One region of the Nocardiopsis tropica genome, then DNA from elsewhere that is predicted to be linked to it. Evidence: predicted binding sites of a transcription regulator. Region 1 holds the regulator's gene; the other holds the start of a gene.

Region 1 (7,614 bases):
GTGTCCCGGCCCCGCTCGGGGCCGTCGTGCGATCAGCTGCAACCGCTGGTGGAGCCGCAGCCCTCGCAGGCGTAGCAGCTGCCGGAGGGCCGCATCCTGGTGCCGCAGGTGACGCACAGCGGCGCGTCGGCGACGAACCCCTGGCCGGCCAGCAGGTCCGCCGTGGAGTGCACCTCGGCGGGCTCCGCCGGGGACGCCTGCGGAGCGGGCGCGGCCGGGGTCCCGGGCGCCTCCGCCCCGTGGGTGGCGGCGGACTGGGCGTAGGACTCCACCTGGGCGGCGACCTGGGCCGGGTCCTCGCCCGCGAGCTGCGCCTGGCGCTCGGAGGCCGACAGGACGCCCAGGGCCGCGCGCTCCTCGTAGGGCAGGTGGTCCAGGGCCAGGCGGCGGAAGATGTAGTCCACCACCGACTGGGCCATGCGGATGTCCGGGTCGTCGGTCATGCCCGCCGGGTCGAACCGCATGTTGGTGAACTTGTCCACGTAGGTCTCCAGCGGCACCCCGTACTGGAGGGCGATGGAGATCGCGATGGAGAACGCGTCCATGACCCCGGCCAGGGTCGAACCCTGCTTGCCGAGCTTCATGAAGACCTCGCCCAGGCCGTCGTCCGGGTAGGAGCCCGCCGTGATGTACCCCTCGGCGCCGCCCACGGAGAACGAGGTGGTCTCGCTCGGACGCTTCTTGGGCAGGCGGCGGCGGACCGGGCGGGCCACCTCGACGGTCCGCACCTCGGGCTCCGCCTCCTCCTTCTCCGACGCGCCCGTCGACAGCGGCTGGCCGACCTTGCAGTTGTCGCGGTAGACGGCGAGCGCCTTCAGGCCCAGCTTCCAGCCCTGGAAGTAGATGTGCTCGAAGTCCTCGACCGTGGCGTCCTCCGGCACGTTCACCGTCTTGGAGATCGCGCCGGACAGGAACGGCTGCACGGCGGCCATCATCCGCACGTGGCCCATGGGCTTGATGTAGCGGCGGCCCATCGCGCAGTCGAACACCTCGTAGTGCTCGGGACGCAGGGAGGGGGCGTCCACGACGTGGCCGTTCCCGGCGACGTACTCGACGATCGCCTCGGCCTGCTCGTCCTGGTAGCCCAGGTTCGCGAGCGCGCGCGGGATGGCCTGGTTGACGATCTGCATCGAACCGCCGCCGACCAGCTTCTTGAACTTGACCAGCGAGAAGTCGGGCTCGATGCCGGTGGTGTCGCAGTCCATCATGAAGCCGATGGTGCCGGTGGGCGCGAGCAGGCTCGCCTGGGCGTTGCGCCAGCCGTTGCGCTCCCCGACCCTGAGGCACTCGGCCCACTCGCGGGTGGCCGCGGCGTGGACGGACTCCTCCAGGGAGGTCACCGTGCGCAGGTCGTCGTTGGCGGCGGCGTGCTTGCGCATGACGCGCTTGTGGGCCTGCTCGTTGCGCTTGTAGCCGTCGTAGGGGCCGACCACCCCGGCCAGCTCCGCGCTGCGGCGGTAGGCGGTGCCGGTCATCAGCGAGGTGACGGCGGCGGCGACGGCACGGCCGCCGTCGGAGTCGTAGGCGTGGCCGGTGGCCATGAGGAGGGCGCCCAGGTTGGCGTAGCCGATGCCGAGCTGGCGGTAGGAGCGGGTCGTCTCACCGATCTTCTCGGTCGGGAAGTCGGCGAAGGTGATGGAGATGTCCATCGCCGTGATGACCAGCTCGGTGAGCCTGGTGAAGCCCTCGACGTCGAAGGTGTCGTCCTCGCGCAGGAACTTCAGCAGGTTGATCGAGGCCAGGTTGCAGGACGAGTCGTCCAGGGACAGGTACTCGCTGCACGGGTTGCTGGCGCTGATCCGCCCGGTCTCGGGGTTGGTGTGCCAGTCCTGGATGGTGCCGTCGTACTGGATGCCGGGGTCGGCGCACTCCCAGGCGGCCCTGGCCATCCGGGTGAAGAGGTCCTTGGCGTCCACGGTGGCGACGACCTCGCCGGTGGTGCGGGAGGTGAGGCCGAACTCGGAGCCGGTGTCGACGGCGCGCATGAACGCGTCGGAGACGCGGACGGAGTTGTTGGCGTTCTGGTACTGGACGCTGAACATGTCGGCGCCGCCCAGGTCCACGTCGAAGCCGGCGTCGCGCAGGGCGCGGATCTTGTGCTCCTCGCGGGCCTTGGTCTCGACGAACTCCTCGATGTCGGGGTGGTCGACGTCCAGGACGACCATCTTGGCGGCCCGGCGGGTGGCTCCGCCGGACTTGATGGTCCCGGCCGAGGCGTCGGCTCCGCGCATGAAGGACACGGGTCCGGAGGCCGTGCCGCCCGAGGACAGCAGCTCCTTGCTGGAGCGGATGCGGGAGAGGTTCACACCCGCGCCGGACCCGCCCTTGAAGATGATCCCCTCTTCCTTGTACCAGTCGAGGATCGACTCCATGGTGTCGTCGACGGAGAGGATGAAGCACGCGCTGACCTGCTGCGCCGAGGCCGTCCCGACGTTGAACCACACCGGCGAGTTGAAGCTGAACAGCTGGTTGGCGAGGGCGTGCTTGAGCTCGTGGTCGAAGATCTCCGCGTCCTCGTCGCCGGCGAAGTAGCCGTGCTCGACGCCGGTCGCGGTGTAGACGCCGACGACGCGGTCGATGAGCTGCTTGAGGCTCCACTCGCGCTCGGGGGTGCCGACGGCTCCGCGGAAGTACTTGCTCGCCACGATCTGGGTGGCGTTCATGGACCAGGAGGCGGGGAACTCCACGCCGCGCTGCTCGAAGTTGACCGTGCCGTCACGCCAGTTGGTCATGACGACGTCGCGGCGCTCCCACTCCAGGGAGTCGTACGGGTGCGTCCCGGGGGTCGTGAAGACCCGCTTGATCTTCAGGCCCTTGCGGCTCCCCTTGCCCTTGCGCCCCGTGGAACCGCTGGCGGTTTCCGTCATCGTGGATTCTCCCCCTACCTCGTGGGCACGGCCTGCCCAACCGTGCACGGCGTCCTTGGAATACGGGACGGCCGGTCACGGGAGGACGTGTCCCGCGGTGTCCGGCCGGCCCCTGCGGTGCCCCGCCCGCGGCCCTCTCCCGGCCGCGGGGGCGCTACCCGGTGGTGGTGCTGCTCTCGGGGAGGGGGCCGGCCGCGCCGCCGTCGCCGTCCTCCCGGTCCTGCCGCAGGCTGGCGATCTCGGCCTCGAAGTCGGCGAGGCTCTCGAATCCGCGGTAGACGCTGGCGAAGTGCAGGTAGGCCACCTCGTCCAGGTCACGCATCGGGCCGAGGATGGCCAGGCCGATCTCGTGGGCCGGCACCTCGGCGACGCCGCGTCCGCGGATCTCCTCCTCGACCTGCTGGCCGAGCTTGGCGAGCGCGTCCTCGGAGACGGGGCGGCCCTGGCAGGCCCGGCGCACCCCGGCGATGATCTTGGTACGGCTGAAGGGCTCGGTGACCCCGGAGCGCTTGGCGACCATCAGCAGGACGGTCTCCTGCGTGGTGAACCTGCGCTCGCACACCGGGCAGGACCGGCGGCGCCTGATGGCCGCGCCGTCGTCGGTGGACCTGCTGTCGATCACCCTGGTGTCCGGATGGCGGCAGAACGGACAGTGCATCCTGGTTCACCTGCTTCCCTCACCGAATCGACACCCTGTATCTCTACTAAACCACAACTCCTGGGCAATCCATCCCGCGAGAGCACCAGATGTTGTGGTCGAACTTAGGCGCACCAAGGGGTGGCCCGCAACTCCGCGGCCCGCGTGTCCCGCACGCGGACACGCGACGGGACCCGCGGCGGAGGCAGGGGGGCGGACAGGGGGGCGCGGGGGCGCCGGGCCGCCCCGGGGGCGTCCGGCTCCGTCGACAAGAATAGCGGCGGAGGCCCCCGGCGCCCGCTGCGACCGGCGGCCCGCCGCGCCCGGAAGCACGTCCCACGAGGGGGTTCCGGCATCGCCCCCGGGATCCGGGAGACCAGTCCCACATCCCCCGGAACCGCCCTCGGGGAGACGTGTTCGCGCATTCCGGGGACAACACCACGTGAACACGTGTACACACGTCGGTAGAGGCCGGAAATTGACCGCGAAAACACGCGGGACAATGGACCGAGCCATCGAACGCTTGTTTGATATCACCGTGCGCAACGTCTAATGTTGACTGTGATTTCACGCTGGTTTCGCCATCACGCGGACCCCAGGTCGGCGCGGTTGCGGACCGGTGGTGGCCAGTCACGCAATCAGGCCCTGACCGAACCGAATGCCGAGGAGGCCCGGCCGTGCCGGAGGAGAATCCCGGAACCGCAGATTCCACCGCCGTTCTCACCGCAGTGGGGAACACGGGGGGATCCACGCCCGAAGCCCCCAAACTCACCGCCCGACAGCAGAGCGTCCTGAACTGCATCCAGCGGTATGTGCGCGAGCGGGGCTTCCCCCCGTCGATAAGGGAAATCGGGGAAGCGGTCGGCCTCTCCAGCCCTTCCAGCGTGGCGCACCAGCTCAAGGTCCTCCAGCGCAAGGGCTACCTGCACCGGGACCAGAACAGGCCCCGGGCGGTGGAGCTGCGCTCGCCCGGCCGCTCCGCCGGCCGGACCGTGACCCCCGAGGACATCGACCCCTCGCGCGCCGCGGCCGTGCCCCTGGTCGGCCGCATCGCCGCCGGCGGGCCCATCCTGGCCGAGGAGTCGGTGGAGGACGTGCTCGCGCTGCCCCGCCAGCTGGTCGGGGAGGGCCGCCTGTTCATGCTCACCGTGGTCGGCGACTCGATGATCGACGCCGCCATCACCGACGGCGACCTGGTCGTGGTCCGCCAGCAGCAGGACGCCAACAACGGTGACATCGTGGCGGCCCTGCTGGACGACGAGGCGACCGTCAAGGTCCTGCGCCGCGAGGAGGACGGCCACGTCTGGCTGATGCCGCGCAACGAGGCCTACGAGCCGATCAACGGTGACGCCGCCACCGTCCTGGGCAAGGTCGTCGCGGTCATGCGACGCGTCTGACCCCGGTCCGGCCCCACTGCCCCGCGCCCCCGGCGCCGTCCTGCGACGGCCCGGGGGCGCCGTGCCGTGCGCGCGGGCGCCCGGCGGCCGGGGCCGCTCGGCACGCGCGCGGTCGCGGGAACCTCGGCGCATCCCCGGCCTCCCGGGCATGGGCCGCCCGGCAGGCTCACGGTCGCGGGAGGGCCTGTGGACGACGGGGGCCCGCCGGGCGGGGCCGCTAGGCTGGAACCGTGTCCACACCACTCTCCTCCCCCTCCGCCCGACCGCGCGCCGCACTGGTCGGCGGTGCCCTCGCGGTCCTGCTCTCCGCCGCCTGCGCCCCGGCCGACACAGGCGGCGCCGAGCCCCCCGGTGCCGGCGGGGTCGAGCGCGAACTCGCCTTCGAGGGCGGCGGGCACGAGGTCTCCGCGAGCTTCCGCACACCGCACGACGCGTCCGGGAGGGTCCCCGGCGCACTCATCATCTCCGGCAGCGGTCCCACCGACCGCGACGGCAACGCGCCCGCGCGGCCCGACGCCGACACCAACCGCAACCTCTCCCGCGTACTCGCCGAAGCCGGCGTGGCCTCGCTGCGCTACGACAAGTTCGGCAGCGGCCCGGACCCGCAGACCGGGGAGGAGACCGGCCCCGGGGGCGTCCGGACGATCGCCCCTGTGGACCCCGGGGTCTTCGACCGGCAGGTCGTGGCGGCGTACGAGGAGCTCGTCGCGCAGCCCGAGGTGGACCCGGGGCGCGTGGTCGTCGTCGGCCACAGCGAGGGCGCCCTCTACGCCCTGCGCGCCCACGAGCTCATCGGCTCCGGGCACCCCTCGCCCGCGCTGGTGCTGACCGCCCCTCCGGGCACGCGCTACCTGGACCTCCTCGACCGCCAGGTCACCGAGCAGGTCCGCATGGCGGAGGGGGCGGGCCAGATCGAGGAGGCGGAGGCGGTGCAGCTCCTCTCGGACATGCGCGCCGGGCGGGCCGCGGTCAGGGGAGGACGCGACCTCACGTCGCAGGAGAGCGACCGGTTCGGCGTCTACACACCGTGGAACGCCGACTTCCTCGCGTTCATGGACGGCCTCGACCCCGTCGAACTCGGTCGCGACCTGCCCGAGGGCACACCGGTCCTGGTCCTGTGGGGGGAGGACGACGCCCAGGTCTCTCGGGAGGACGTGGACCGGCTCATGACGGGTCTGGACGGCGCCGAACGCGTGGACCTGCCCGGTACCGACCACATCCTCCGAGCCTTCGAGGACGAGCCCGGAGCGGCGGTCCTGGACTCGGACAGACCCTTCGCCGAGGGGGTCGCCCCGGCGCTGGAGGAGTTCCTCGACACCGCCTGGTAGGGCTCCCGGCCGTCGGGGGCGCCCGGGGGGCGCCGGCCCGTCACTCGGGGATCGACTCCGGGAGGGCCCCGACCACCGCCAGGGCGAGCTCCTCCGCGTCGGCGACGATACGCTCCTCGTCGGCCGGCTCGGTCGCGTCGTAGCGGGACGCCACGCTGTAGCAGGACTCCAGGTACAGGTTGGAGACCCGCGTCCCCACGCAGCCGACCGTGAACGGCGCCCCGCGGGTCCAGCGCACCGCCTCCTCGCCGACACCGTCCAGCCCGGTGGTGTCGTGCTGTTCCGTGGTCGCGCGCAGATTGTCGGCGGCGGTCGTCACCCCGCCCGGGTTGGGAGCGGCCACCATCACCAGCGTCGCCGTGGCCGGAACCGCCTCTCCCGGGCCCTCCGGGGTGGCCCAGCGGCACTGCCACCCGGACCCGGCCGGGTCCTCCGGACCGCCGACCGGCTCCTCCAGCTCCAGTTCGTGCCCCGGCACCAGCGCGTCCAGCGTCTCCGTCGCGACGGCGGCGCACCCGGGGGCCGACTCGTACTCGCCCGTCTCCGGGGAGTCCCGCGTGACGACGTACCAGATCGCGCCGGCCGCGAGCAGGAGCAGGGCCAGGCCGGCGGCGACCACTCCCGCCGTCGCGCAGCCCCTGCTCTGCGGCTGCGCCGACGGCACCACCTCGGGAGGAGGGCCGTACGGGGGCTGGGCGGGGTACTGCGGGCTCACAGGGACTCCCCGATCCGTCCGGCGAACTCGGCGGCCAGGTCGGCCGCGTCCTCGGGGTCGACCGGCTCCTGCCCGGTCAGGCCCGCGTAGGACACGCGCACGAACAGGTTGTCGCTGTGGAAGGCGAGTTCGGCGGTGCCGGGCACCTGCCCGTGCCACACCGCGCCCTCGCCCGTCGGCAGGTCCACCTCCTCGGCGCGCACGGGCAGCAGTGCCGTGTACGCCTCCGCGGCGCGGTCGGCCCCGGTCACCGGTTCCTCTCCCGTGGCGTCGGTGAAGAGCGCCGACACGTCGACGCGCAGTGCTCCCCCGTCGCCGCCGGGGGCCCCGGGCGAGGACCACGCGCACACGAGGTTGTCGCCGCCCTCCAGGGGGCCCTGCTCCCGGGGCTGCGCGACCGCCCCGGGCAGGCGCTCCGCGAGGAGTTCGCCGGTGACGGCGTCGCAGCCGGTCGCCGCGGCGTGAACGTCACCGCTCTCGGGGACGTCCGGGTCGTTCCCGGACAGCCACAGCCCGCCGCCGACGGCGGCCGCGGACAGCACCACCGCGCCCGCACCGATCACGGCCACCCGCACGAGGGGACCCACCCGGCCACCCGCCTCCCTGTCGGTCACCGAGCCGACCGCGGGGGACGGCGGCCGCGCCCGGCGGCCGCCGTCCCGTTCCGGTC
Region 2 (7,614 bases), on a different contig from region 1:
CGGAAGCGCTCGACCACGACCGTCCGCTCGTCCGGCACCTGGCCGGTGGCCCACCGCTGGTCGGCGACGTAGGACACCAGGTTCCGGGCGGCCCAGCGGTCCAGTCCGGCTCCCTCGGCCAGGGCCAGCGCCTCCTCCGGGCCGGAGTCGGCGAGCTGCCTGGTCATGGCGCCGATCGCGCGGCCCAGCTCCACCGGGCGGCCCTGGGCGTCGGCCTTCCAGAACGGCATCCGGCCCGGTCTGCCCGGCGCCGGGGAGACCAGGACCCGGTCGGCGGTGATCGCCTCGATCCGCCACGACGTGGAGCCCAGCACGAACACGTCGCCGACGCGCGACTCGTAGACCATCTCCTCGTCCAGCTCGCCGACCCTGGTGGGCGCCCTGCCCCCCTCCTGCCCCGCGAGGTGCACGCCGTACAGGCCGCGGTCGGGGATGGTGCCGCCGCTGATCACGGCCAGCCGCTGCGCCCCCGGCCGCGCGCGCAGGACGTCCGCCTCCCGGTCCCACACGACGCGCGGGCGCAGCTCGGCGAACTCGTCCGAGGGGTAGCGGCCCGAGAGCATGTCCAGGACCGACTCCAGCACGGAGTCGGCCAGGTCGGCGAACGGGGCCGCCCGCCGCACCAGGGCGGCCAGCTCGGCCACCGGCCAGTCGTCCATGGCCACCATCGCCACGATGTGCTGGGACAGCACGTCCAGCGGGTTGAGCGGCATCTCCAGCCGTTCGATGCCGCCCGCGCGCATGCGTTCGGCGACCACGGTCGTCGCCAGCAGGTCCCCCCGGAACTGGGGGAGGAACACGCCCTGCGAGGTCTCGCCGACCCGGTGCCCGGCCCGCCCGACCCTCTGCAGCCCGCTGGCGACCGACGGCGGCGCGGCCACCTGGACCACGAGGTCGACCGCGCCCATGTCCACGCCCAGCTCCAGGCTGGAGGTGGCCACCACGCAGCGCAGGCGCCCCGCCTTGAGGTCGTCCTCGATCAGCGCCCGCTCGGCCTTGGACATCGAGCCGTGGTGGGCGCGCGCCACCACCGCCTCCCCGCCCCTGCTCTGGCCGGACTGGCCCATGACCTGCGCGGCCGGCCCCTCCGGCGGGAGCTCGGATCCGTGCCGCTCCGCGTACAGGTCGTTGACGCGGGCGCACAGCTTCTCGGCCGTGCGCCTGCCGTTGGTGAAGACGATCGTGGACCGGTGGGACTCGACGAGGTCCAGGACCCGGCGCTCGACGTGCGGCCAGATGGACCCTCCCCGACGGGTTCCGGTGCCGCGCGGGTCCGGCTCCGGGAGCTTCCCGGCGTCGTCGGCGCGGGGCCGGGGGGCGAGCGGCCCGGGGCGTCCGGGGGGAGCGTCCCCGCCGAGCCCCTCCGCGTCCGGGTCCCCGGGGAGCGGCGCGGGCTCCGCGCCCGTCTCCTCCGGGGCGCCGGGCGGCAGGGCCGCCGCCTCCGGGGCGTCGGGCTCCTCCATGTCGGGGACGGGCACCACCACGCGCAGGTCCAGGCCGGGGGAGTCGGGCGGGCAGACGATCGCGGCTCCGCCGAGGAACCCGGCGACGAGCTCGGGCGGGCGCACGGTCGCCGACAGGCCGATCCGCTGCGCGGGCCGCTCCAGCAGGGCCTCCAGCCGTTCCAGGCTCAGCGCCAGGTGGGCCCCGCGCTTGGTGCCCGCCAGGGCGTGCACCTCGTCCACGATCACCGTCTCCACCCCCGAGAGCCCTTCGCGGGCGCGCGAGGTGAGCACGAGGAACAGCGACTCGGGCGTCGTGATGAGGACGTCCGGAGGACGGGTGGCGAGCCTGCGCCGCTCGTCGGCGGGGGTGTCCCCGGTGCGCACGCCCACGGTGACCGGGGACAGTTCCCGGCCCGCGGCGCCGGCCGCGGCCGCGATCCCCGCGAGGGGGACGCGCAGGTTGCGCTCCACGTCCGCGGCCAGCGCCTTGAGCGGGGAGACGTAGAGCACGCGGCACCGCCTGGAGCGGTCCTCGGGAGGGGGAGAGGTGAGCAGGCGGTCCAGGGACCACAGGAACGCGGAGAGGGTCTTGCCCGACCCCGTCGGGGCCACCACGAGCGTGTTGCTCCCCCCGGCGACGGACTCCCAGGCGCCCGCCTGCGCCGGGGTCGGGCCGGCGGGGAAGGCCTGGTCGAACCAGGTCCGCGTGGCCGGTCCGAAGCGTTCGAGGGGATGCGACACACGACTCATCCCGCCAGTGTGCCCGCCGCGGGGGACAGAACGGCGGAAGGGCCGCGGCGGGCGCGCCGATCCCCGATACTGGGGCCGATGAGACTCACTGCTTTCTGGAACAACATGCACCAGCAGTTCGGCGAGGCGTACGCGCAGAGCCTGGCCAAGGACTACGTCATCGAGGGTCTCGGCTCCAGGACGGTCCAGCAGGCGCTCGCCGACGGGGCGAGCCCGAAGGAGGTGTGGCGGGCGGTGTGTGACGCGTTCGACCTCCCGTTCTCCGTGCGCTGACGGAGCGGGCCGCCGACGCGCCGCGACGACGGTTCCTCCACGGGTCGCCCACGAAATCGAACAGAGGTTCGGGTAGTGTGGGTTGTCCACAGGCGAACGTCGGACGTCGCGATTGTCGTATCGACCGCGTAGCGTCGTGCGCATCATGAAGAAGAAGGCACCCACCCAACAACAGGGGTATCCCGTGGCATCTGGAGACCGAGACAAAGCTCTCGACACAGCGCTCGCGCAGATCGAGCGGCAGTTCGGCAAGGGCTCCATCATGCGCCTGGGCGACGATGATCGCCCGCCGATCGAGTCGATCCCCACCGGGGCGATCGCCCTCGACGTGGCGCTCGGCATCGGCGGTCTGCCCCGGGGGCGGATCATCGAGATCTACGGCCCCGAGTCGAGCGGCAAGACCACCGTCGCCCTGCACGCGGTGGCCAGCGCGCAGAAGCTGGGCGGCATCGCCGCCTTCGTCGACGCCGAGCACGCGCTCGACCCCGAGTACGCCAAGAAGATCGGCGTCGACACCGACAACCTCCTGCTCTCCCAGCCCGACACCGGTGAGCAGGCCCTGGAGATCGTCGACATGCTGGTGCGCTCCGGCGCGGTCTCCATCGTCGTGATCGACTCGGTGGCCGCACTGGTCCCCCGGGCCGAGATCGAGGGCGAGATGGGCGACAGCCACGTCGGCCTGCAGGCCCGCCTGATGTCGCAGGCGCTGCGCAAGATGGCCGGTGTGCTGCACCAGACGGGCACCACCGCGATCTTCATCAACCAGCTGCGCGAGAAGATCGGCGTCATGTTCGGCTCCCCGGAGACGACCACCGGCGGCAAGGCGCTCAAGTTCTACGCGTCGGTCCGCCTGGACGTCCGCCGTATCGAGACCCTCAAGGACGGCACGGACGCGGTCGGCAACCGCACCCGGGTCAAGGTGGTCAAGAACAAGATCGCGCCGCCGTTCAAGCAGGCGGAGTTCGACATCATCTACGGCGTCGGCGTCTCCCGCGAGGGCAGCCTCATCGACCTGGGCGTGGAGCACGGCATCGTGCGCAAGTCCGGCGCCTGGTACACGTACGAGGGCACCCAGCTGGGCCAGGGCAAGGAGAACGCGCGCACGTTCATGCGCGAGAACGTCGACCTGGCCAACGAGATCGAGAAGAAGATCAAGGAGAAGCTGGGCGTGCCCGTCAAGGGCGACGACAGCGCCTCCGGCTCCGCGGCCGAGAGCGGCAAGGAGCCCGCCAAGGACTCGGCGGACACCGCGGCCAAGGCGTCCGCCAAGCGCGCCCCGGCCAAGACCGCCAAGGCGCCCGCGCCGGATGCGTGACCGGGGCCGGCCCGGGGGGCGGCGCCCCTCCGACGGCGCACGCTCCGAGGACACCTCCGAGCACACCTCCCCGGGCGGGTCCGGACCGCCCGGGGACGATCCCGAGGCGCAGGCCCGCGCCCTGTGCCTGCGGATGCTCACCCACTCCCCGCGCACCCGCGCCCAGCTCGAACGGGCGCTGCACCGCAGGGAGTTCCCTGAGGAGGTCGTCGACGCCGTCCTGGGGGCGTTCGGCGACGCAGGGCTGATCGACGACGCGGCCTTCTCCCGCGCCTGGGTCTCCTCCCGCCACCACGGCAGGCGGCTGTCCCGACGCGCCCTCGCCCAGGAGCTGCGCACCCGGGGCGTGGAGGAGGACACCGTCAAGGAGGCGGTCGCGGAACTGAGCGACCAGGACGAGGAGGAGGCCGCCCGCGACCTGGCCCGCCGCCGCCTCGCCACGACCCGGGGCAAGGACCGGGAGGTCCGCATCCGGCGCGCCCTGGGCGTCCTCGCCCGCAAGGGCTACTCCTCGGGCCTGTCCTACCGGATCGTCCGCGAGGAACTCGAACGCGAGGGCGTCGAAGCCGACCTGTACGACCCCGACCTCTGACCGGGACGCGCCTCCCGGGCCGGCCGCCCGCGCGGTCCGCGAGACCGATGACCACGGGAGGTCCCGTGCAGGGGGAAGCCGTCCCGATCCTTCGCGTCGCCGACGCCGAAGCGGCCTCGGCCCGGTACCGGCGCCCGGGCTCCACCCGCGAGTGGGAGCACCGGTTCGAGCCGGGCCTTCCCGCCTTCGTCGGGGTCGCCCGCGGGCAGGTCCGGCCGTTCCTGTCCGAGCACGAGGGCGACGCCCGCCCCGACACCCTGGTCCACCTGCGGGTACGCGACGTCGACGCGGTCGCCGCCGAGTTCGGGGTCCCGGTGGAGAACGCCCCCCCCGGGCCCGCGGGACCGAGCTGCGCGACCCCGGCGGCAACCGCCTGCGGGTGGGCACCCCGAAGGACTGACCCGCCCCGCGCCCCGGAGCGGGGGCCGGCGCCGCCCCGCTCACGCCGACCGCGTCACTCGGAGGCGGACGCCCCGGCCGTTCCGGCGGGGTGCGGCGCCTGTTCGCCGGACCCCCGGTCACCGGCGGAGGCCTCCGCGGGGGGATCGGCGCCCTCGTCGCCGGTCGCGGCGGTCCCCGGATCCGCCGCCGCGTCTGCCCCGGGCGGTCCGGCGGGCTCCGGCGCGGGGCGCGGCTCCGGCGGGTCGGTCACCAGCTCGAGGGGGGCGACGTCCGCCGTGAACCCGAACACCCTCGCGTAGAAGGCCAGTTCGGCCTCCAGCGCCCGGACGCGGACGTCCTCCGCGGTGAACCCGTGCGCCTCGCCCTCGAACTCCAGCAGGGCGTACGGGGTCCCGCCGTGCCCCAGCGCGGTCGCCATCGAGAAGGCCTGGTCCGGTGTGACGACGGGATCGTCCAGCCCCTGCAGCAGCAGCACCGGTGCATCGATATCCCCGGCCCGGTTGACCGGCGAGCGCTCGCGGTACCGCTCCACGAACCCAGGCAGCGTGCCCACGAGGGAGTCCAGGAACCGCGACTCGAAGTCGTGCGTGCTCTCCGCGAACCCCAGCAGGTCGGTCACGCCGAACAGCGACACCCCGCAGGCGAAGGTGTCACCGGTCAGTGCCATCAGCGCCGTGTACCCGCCGGCGCTCGGGCCGCGGATCGCCAGCCGCTCGGGGTCGGCCACCCCCTGCTCCACGAGGGCCCGCGCGGCGGCGGAGCAGTCCTCCACGTCCACCACGCCCCACTCCTTGTGCAGGCGCTTGCGGTACGAGCGGCCGTACCCGGTGGAACCCCCGTAGTTGACATCCACCACGCCGATCCCGCGGCTCGTGAAGTACGCCTTGGCCAGGTCGAACTCCAGCGTGCTGACCGACACCGGGCCCCCGTGCGCCCACACCACGTACGGCGCGGGCCCCCGGGCCCCGGCGCCGGGGTTGGTCGGCGGGTACACGTTGGCGTACACGGGCGCCCCGTAGCGCCCGGGGAGCCGTTCCTGCCGGGGGACGGGGAGGTAGGCGGGGTCGGGCAGCTCCTCGGCGGCCCGGCGCAGCACCTCCACCCGTCCCGAGACCGGGTCCAGCCGCACCAGGCACGGGGGCTCGGTCGGGGACGAGGCCACCGCCACCACGGAGCGGCCGTCCGTGTCCAGCATCCCCCACGTGGTCAGGTCGGTCGCCACGGGTGTCAGGTCGAGGGTGTCGGGGTCGTACACGCCCGGCGTCAGGTCGGCGTGCCCGTGCAGCGCCACGACCTTCCCCGACTCCAGCACGCAGAAGGACCGGTTGCCCAGCCGGCCCGGCGAGGCGTGGAACTCCTCCTCCGCGGGGTACAGGGCGATCGGCTGCCCGGTCGTCCCCGCCTGGTACAGGTTCCACCAGCCGGGCCAGTCCGAGGCCACGTACAGGGTCGCGTCGTCCACCCAGGCGGGGGACACCACCGACTCGTCCACGCCCCCCTTGATCGTGTACTCGGCGGACAGGCCCGTCTCGCCCAGCGCGCCCACGCGCAGCTCACTGCCGTCCCAGGGCATGCGCGGGTGGTTCCAGCGCACGTAGGCCAGGTGGCCGCCACCGGGCGAGGGGGTGGGCGAGGCGTAGAAGTCCGCCCCCGACACCAGCTCGCGCACCGCCGACGGGTCCTCGGCCCCCCGCCCGGAGAGCGGCACCGCCACGATCGACCGGCGCACCGCGCCCCGCGCGTGCTGCTCGCGCACGCACAGCACACTGCGCCCGTCCGGGCTCAGCGCGGGGTCGGCGTAGCGCAGCGCCGCGGGCTCCTCGGGTTCGGGTGTGAGGGGGACCGGCTCTCTCGTCCCGCGTTCCAGCAGGTAGAGGCGCTGGTCGGAGGAACGGCAGAACACGACGCCGACACGGGCGATGGCCTTGTCGTCACGGCGGGGGACGGGCAGGAAGGCCCGTCCCCCGTACTCGTGCACCCGCGTGCCCGCGCTCCAGGGCGCGGACAGCAGGTCGGTCACCGTCCCGTCGGCGTCCCGCCGCATGAGGGTGGTCCGTCCCTCCTCCGGTCGGCTCTCCTCCCACCAGACCTCGTCGCCCACGACGGAGGGGAACGCCATCCGGCGCACTCCTCGGGCGACGTCGCCGGCGCTGATGGGCGATGGCCAGGAGCCGTAGGGGCTCGACAGTTCAGACATGTCCCGCTCAGGATGGGTCGTGGGTTCGATCAGATGACATGTCGACCTTAGTCCTCACACGCGTCCCTGTGCAGTCCCGCGGGGACCCTGTGTCCGGGTGCGAACGGCGACGGCCCCGCGCACGCCGTCGTGGCGTGCGCGGGGCCGTTCCGGCCGGGGCGGGGGGTCAGTCCCGCCGGTTCTCCGGGCCTTCGTCGTCCTTGTCGGAGCCCTCGTCCGGCGCGGTCGCGCCGGACGGTCCGGCGGCGGTCGCGCCGCCCTCGGCGGGCTCCTGGGCGGTGGCGTCCGGGGCCGCCGGGCCGGGCTGGGCCTGCACCGCCACGGGGGCGCCGCCGGCGGCCGTCGGCTTGGTGGAGGGCCTGCCGCGGCGGGAGTTGCGGCGCTCAAGCCAGATCGCGAACCGGCTCAGGGACAGGTTGATGACGATGTAGATGATCGCGCAGATGATCGCCGCGGGGATGACGTTGCTCTCGCGGGTCGCCACCAGGGTGAAGCTGCGCAGCAGCTCCGGGAAGGCGACGATGTAGCCCAGCGCGGAGTCCTTGAGCAGGACCACCAGCTGGGCGACGATCGCGGGCATCATCGAGGTGATCGCCTGCGGGATGAGGATCAGCCACATGTTCTGGGTCTTCGTCATACC

The links. The regulator LexA, encoded in region 1, represses DNA repair genes until DNA is damaged. The targets are predictions, from matches to a motif close to TCGAACANNTGTTCGA.
Region 2: the regulator LexA is predicted to act here: its motif matches at 2,525-2,540, upstream of recA (recombinase RecA).

Annotation. Positions count from the first base shown of each region.
Region 1 covers NZ_JBHSUF010000006.1:269,992-277,605, forward strand. The annotation lists gene ACFQBR_RS12140 (vitamin B12-dependent ribonucleotide reductase) at 33-2,867, opposite strand; gene nrdR (transcriptional regulator NrdR) at 3,022-3,525, opposite strand; gene lexA (transcriptional repressor LexA) at 4,182-4,901, shown strand; gene ACFQBR_RS12155 (alpha/beta hydrolase family protein) at 5,132-6,229, shown strand; gene ACFQBR_RS12160 (hypothetical protein) at 6,270-6,896, opposite strand; gene ACFQBR_RS12165 (hypothetical protein) at 6,941-7,531, opposite strand; gene leuS (leucine--tRNA ligase) at 7,613-7,614, opposite strand, start outside.
Region 2 covers NZ_JBHSUF010000001.1:217,741-225,354, forward strand. The annotation lists gene ACFQBR_RS00915 (DEAD/DEAH box helicase) at 1-2,195, opposite strand, end outside; gene ACFQBR_RS00920 (DUF3046 domain-containing protein) at 2,274-2,468, shown strand; gene recA (recombinase RecA) at 2,653-3,783, shown strand; gene recX (recombination regulator RecX) at 3,776-4,375, shown strand; partial or broken gene ACFQBR_RS00935 (glyoxalase superfamily protein) at 4,423-4,617, shown strand; gene ACFQBR_RS00940 (S9 family peptidase) at 4,830-6,974, opposite strand; gene ACFQBR_RS00945 (amino acid ABC transporter permease) at 7,141-7,614, opposite strand, start outside.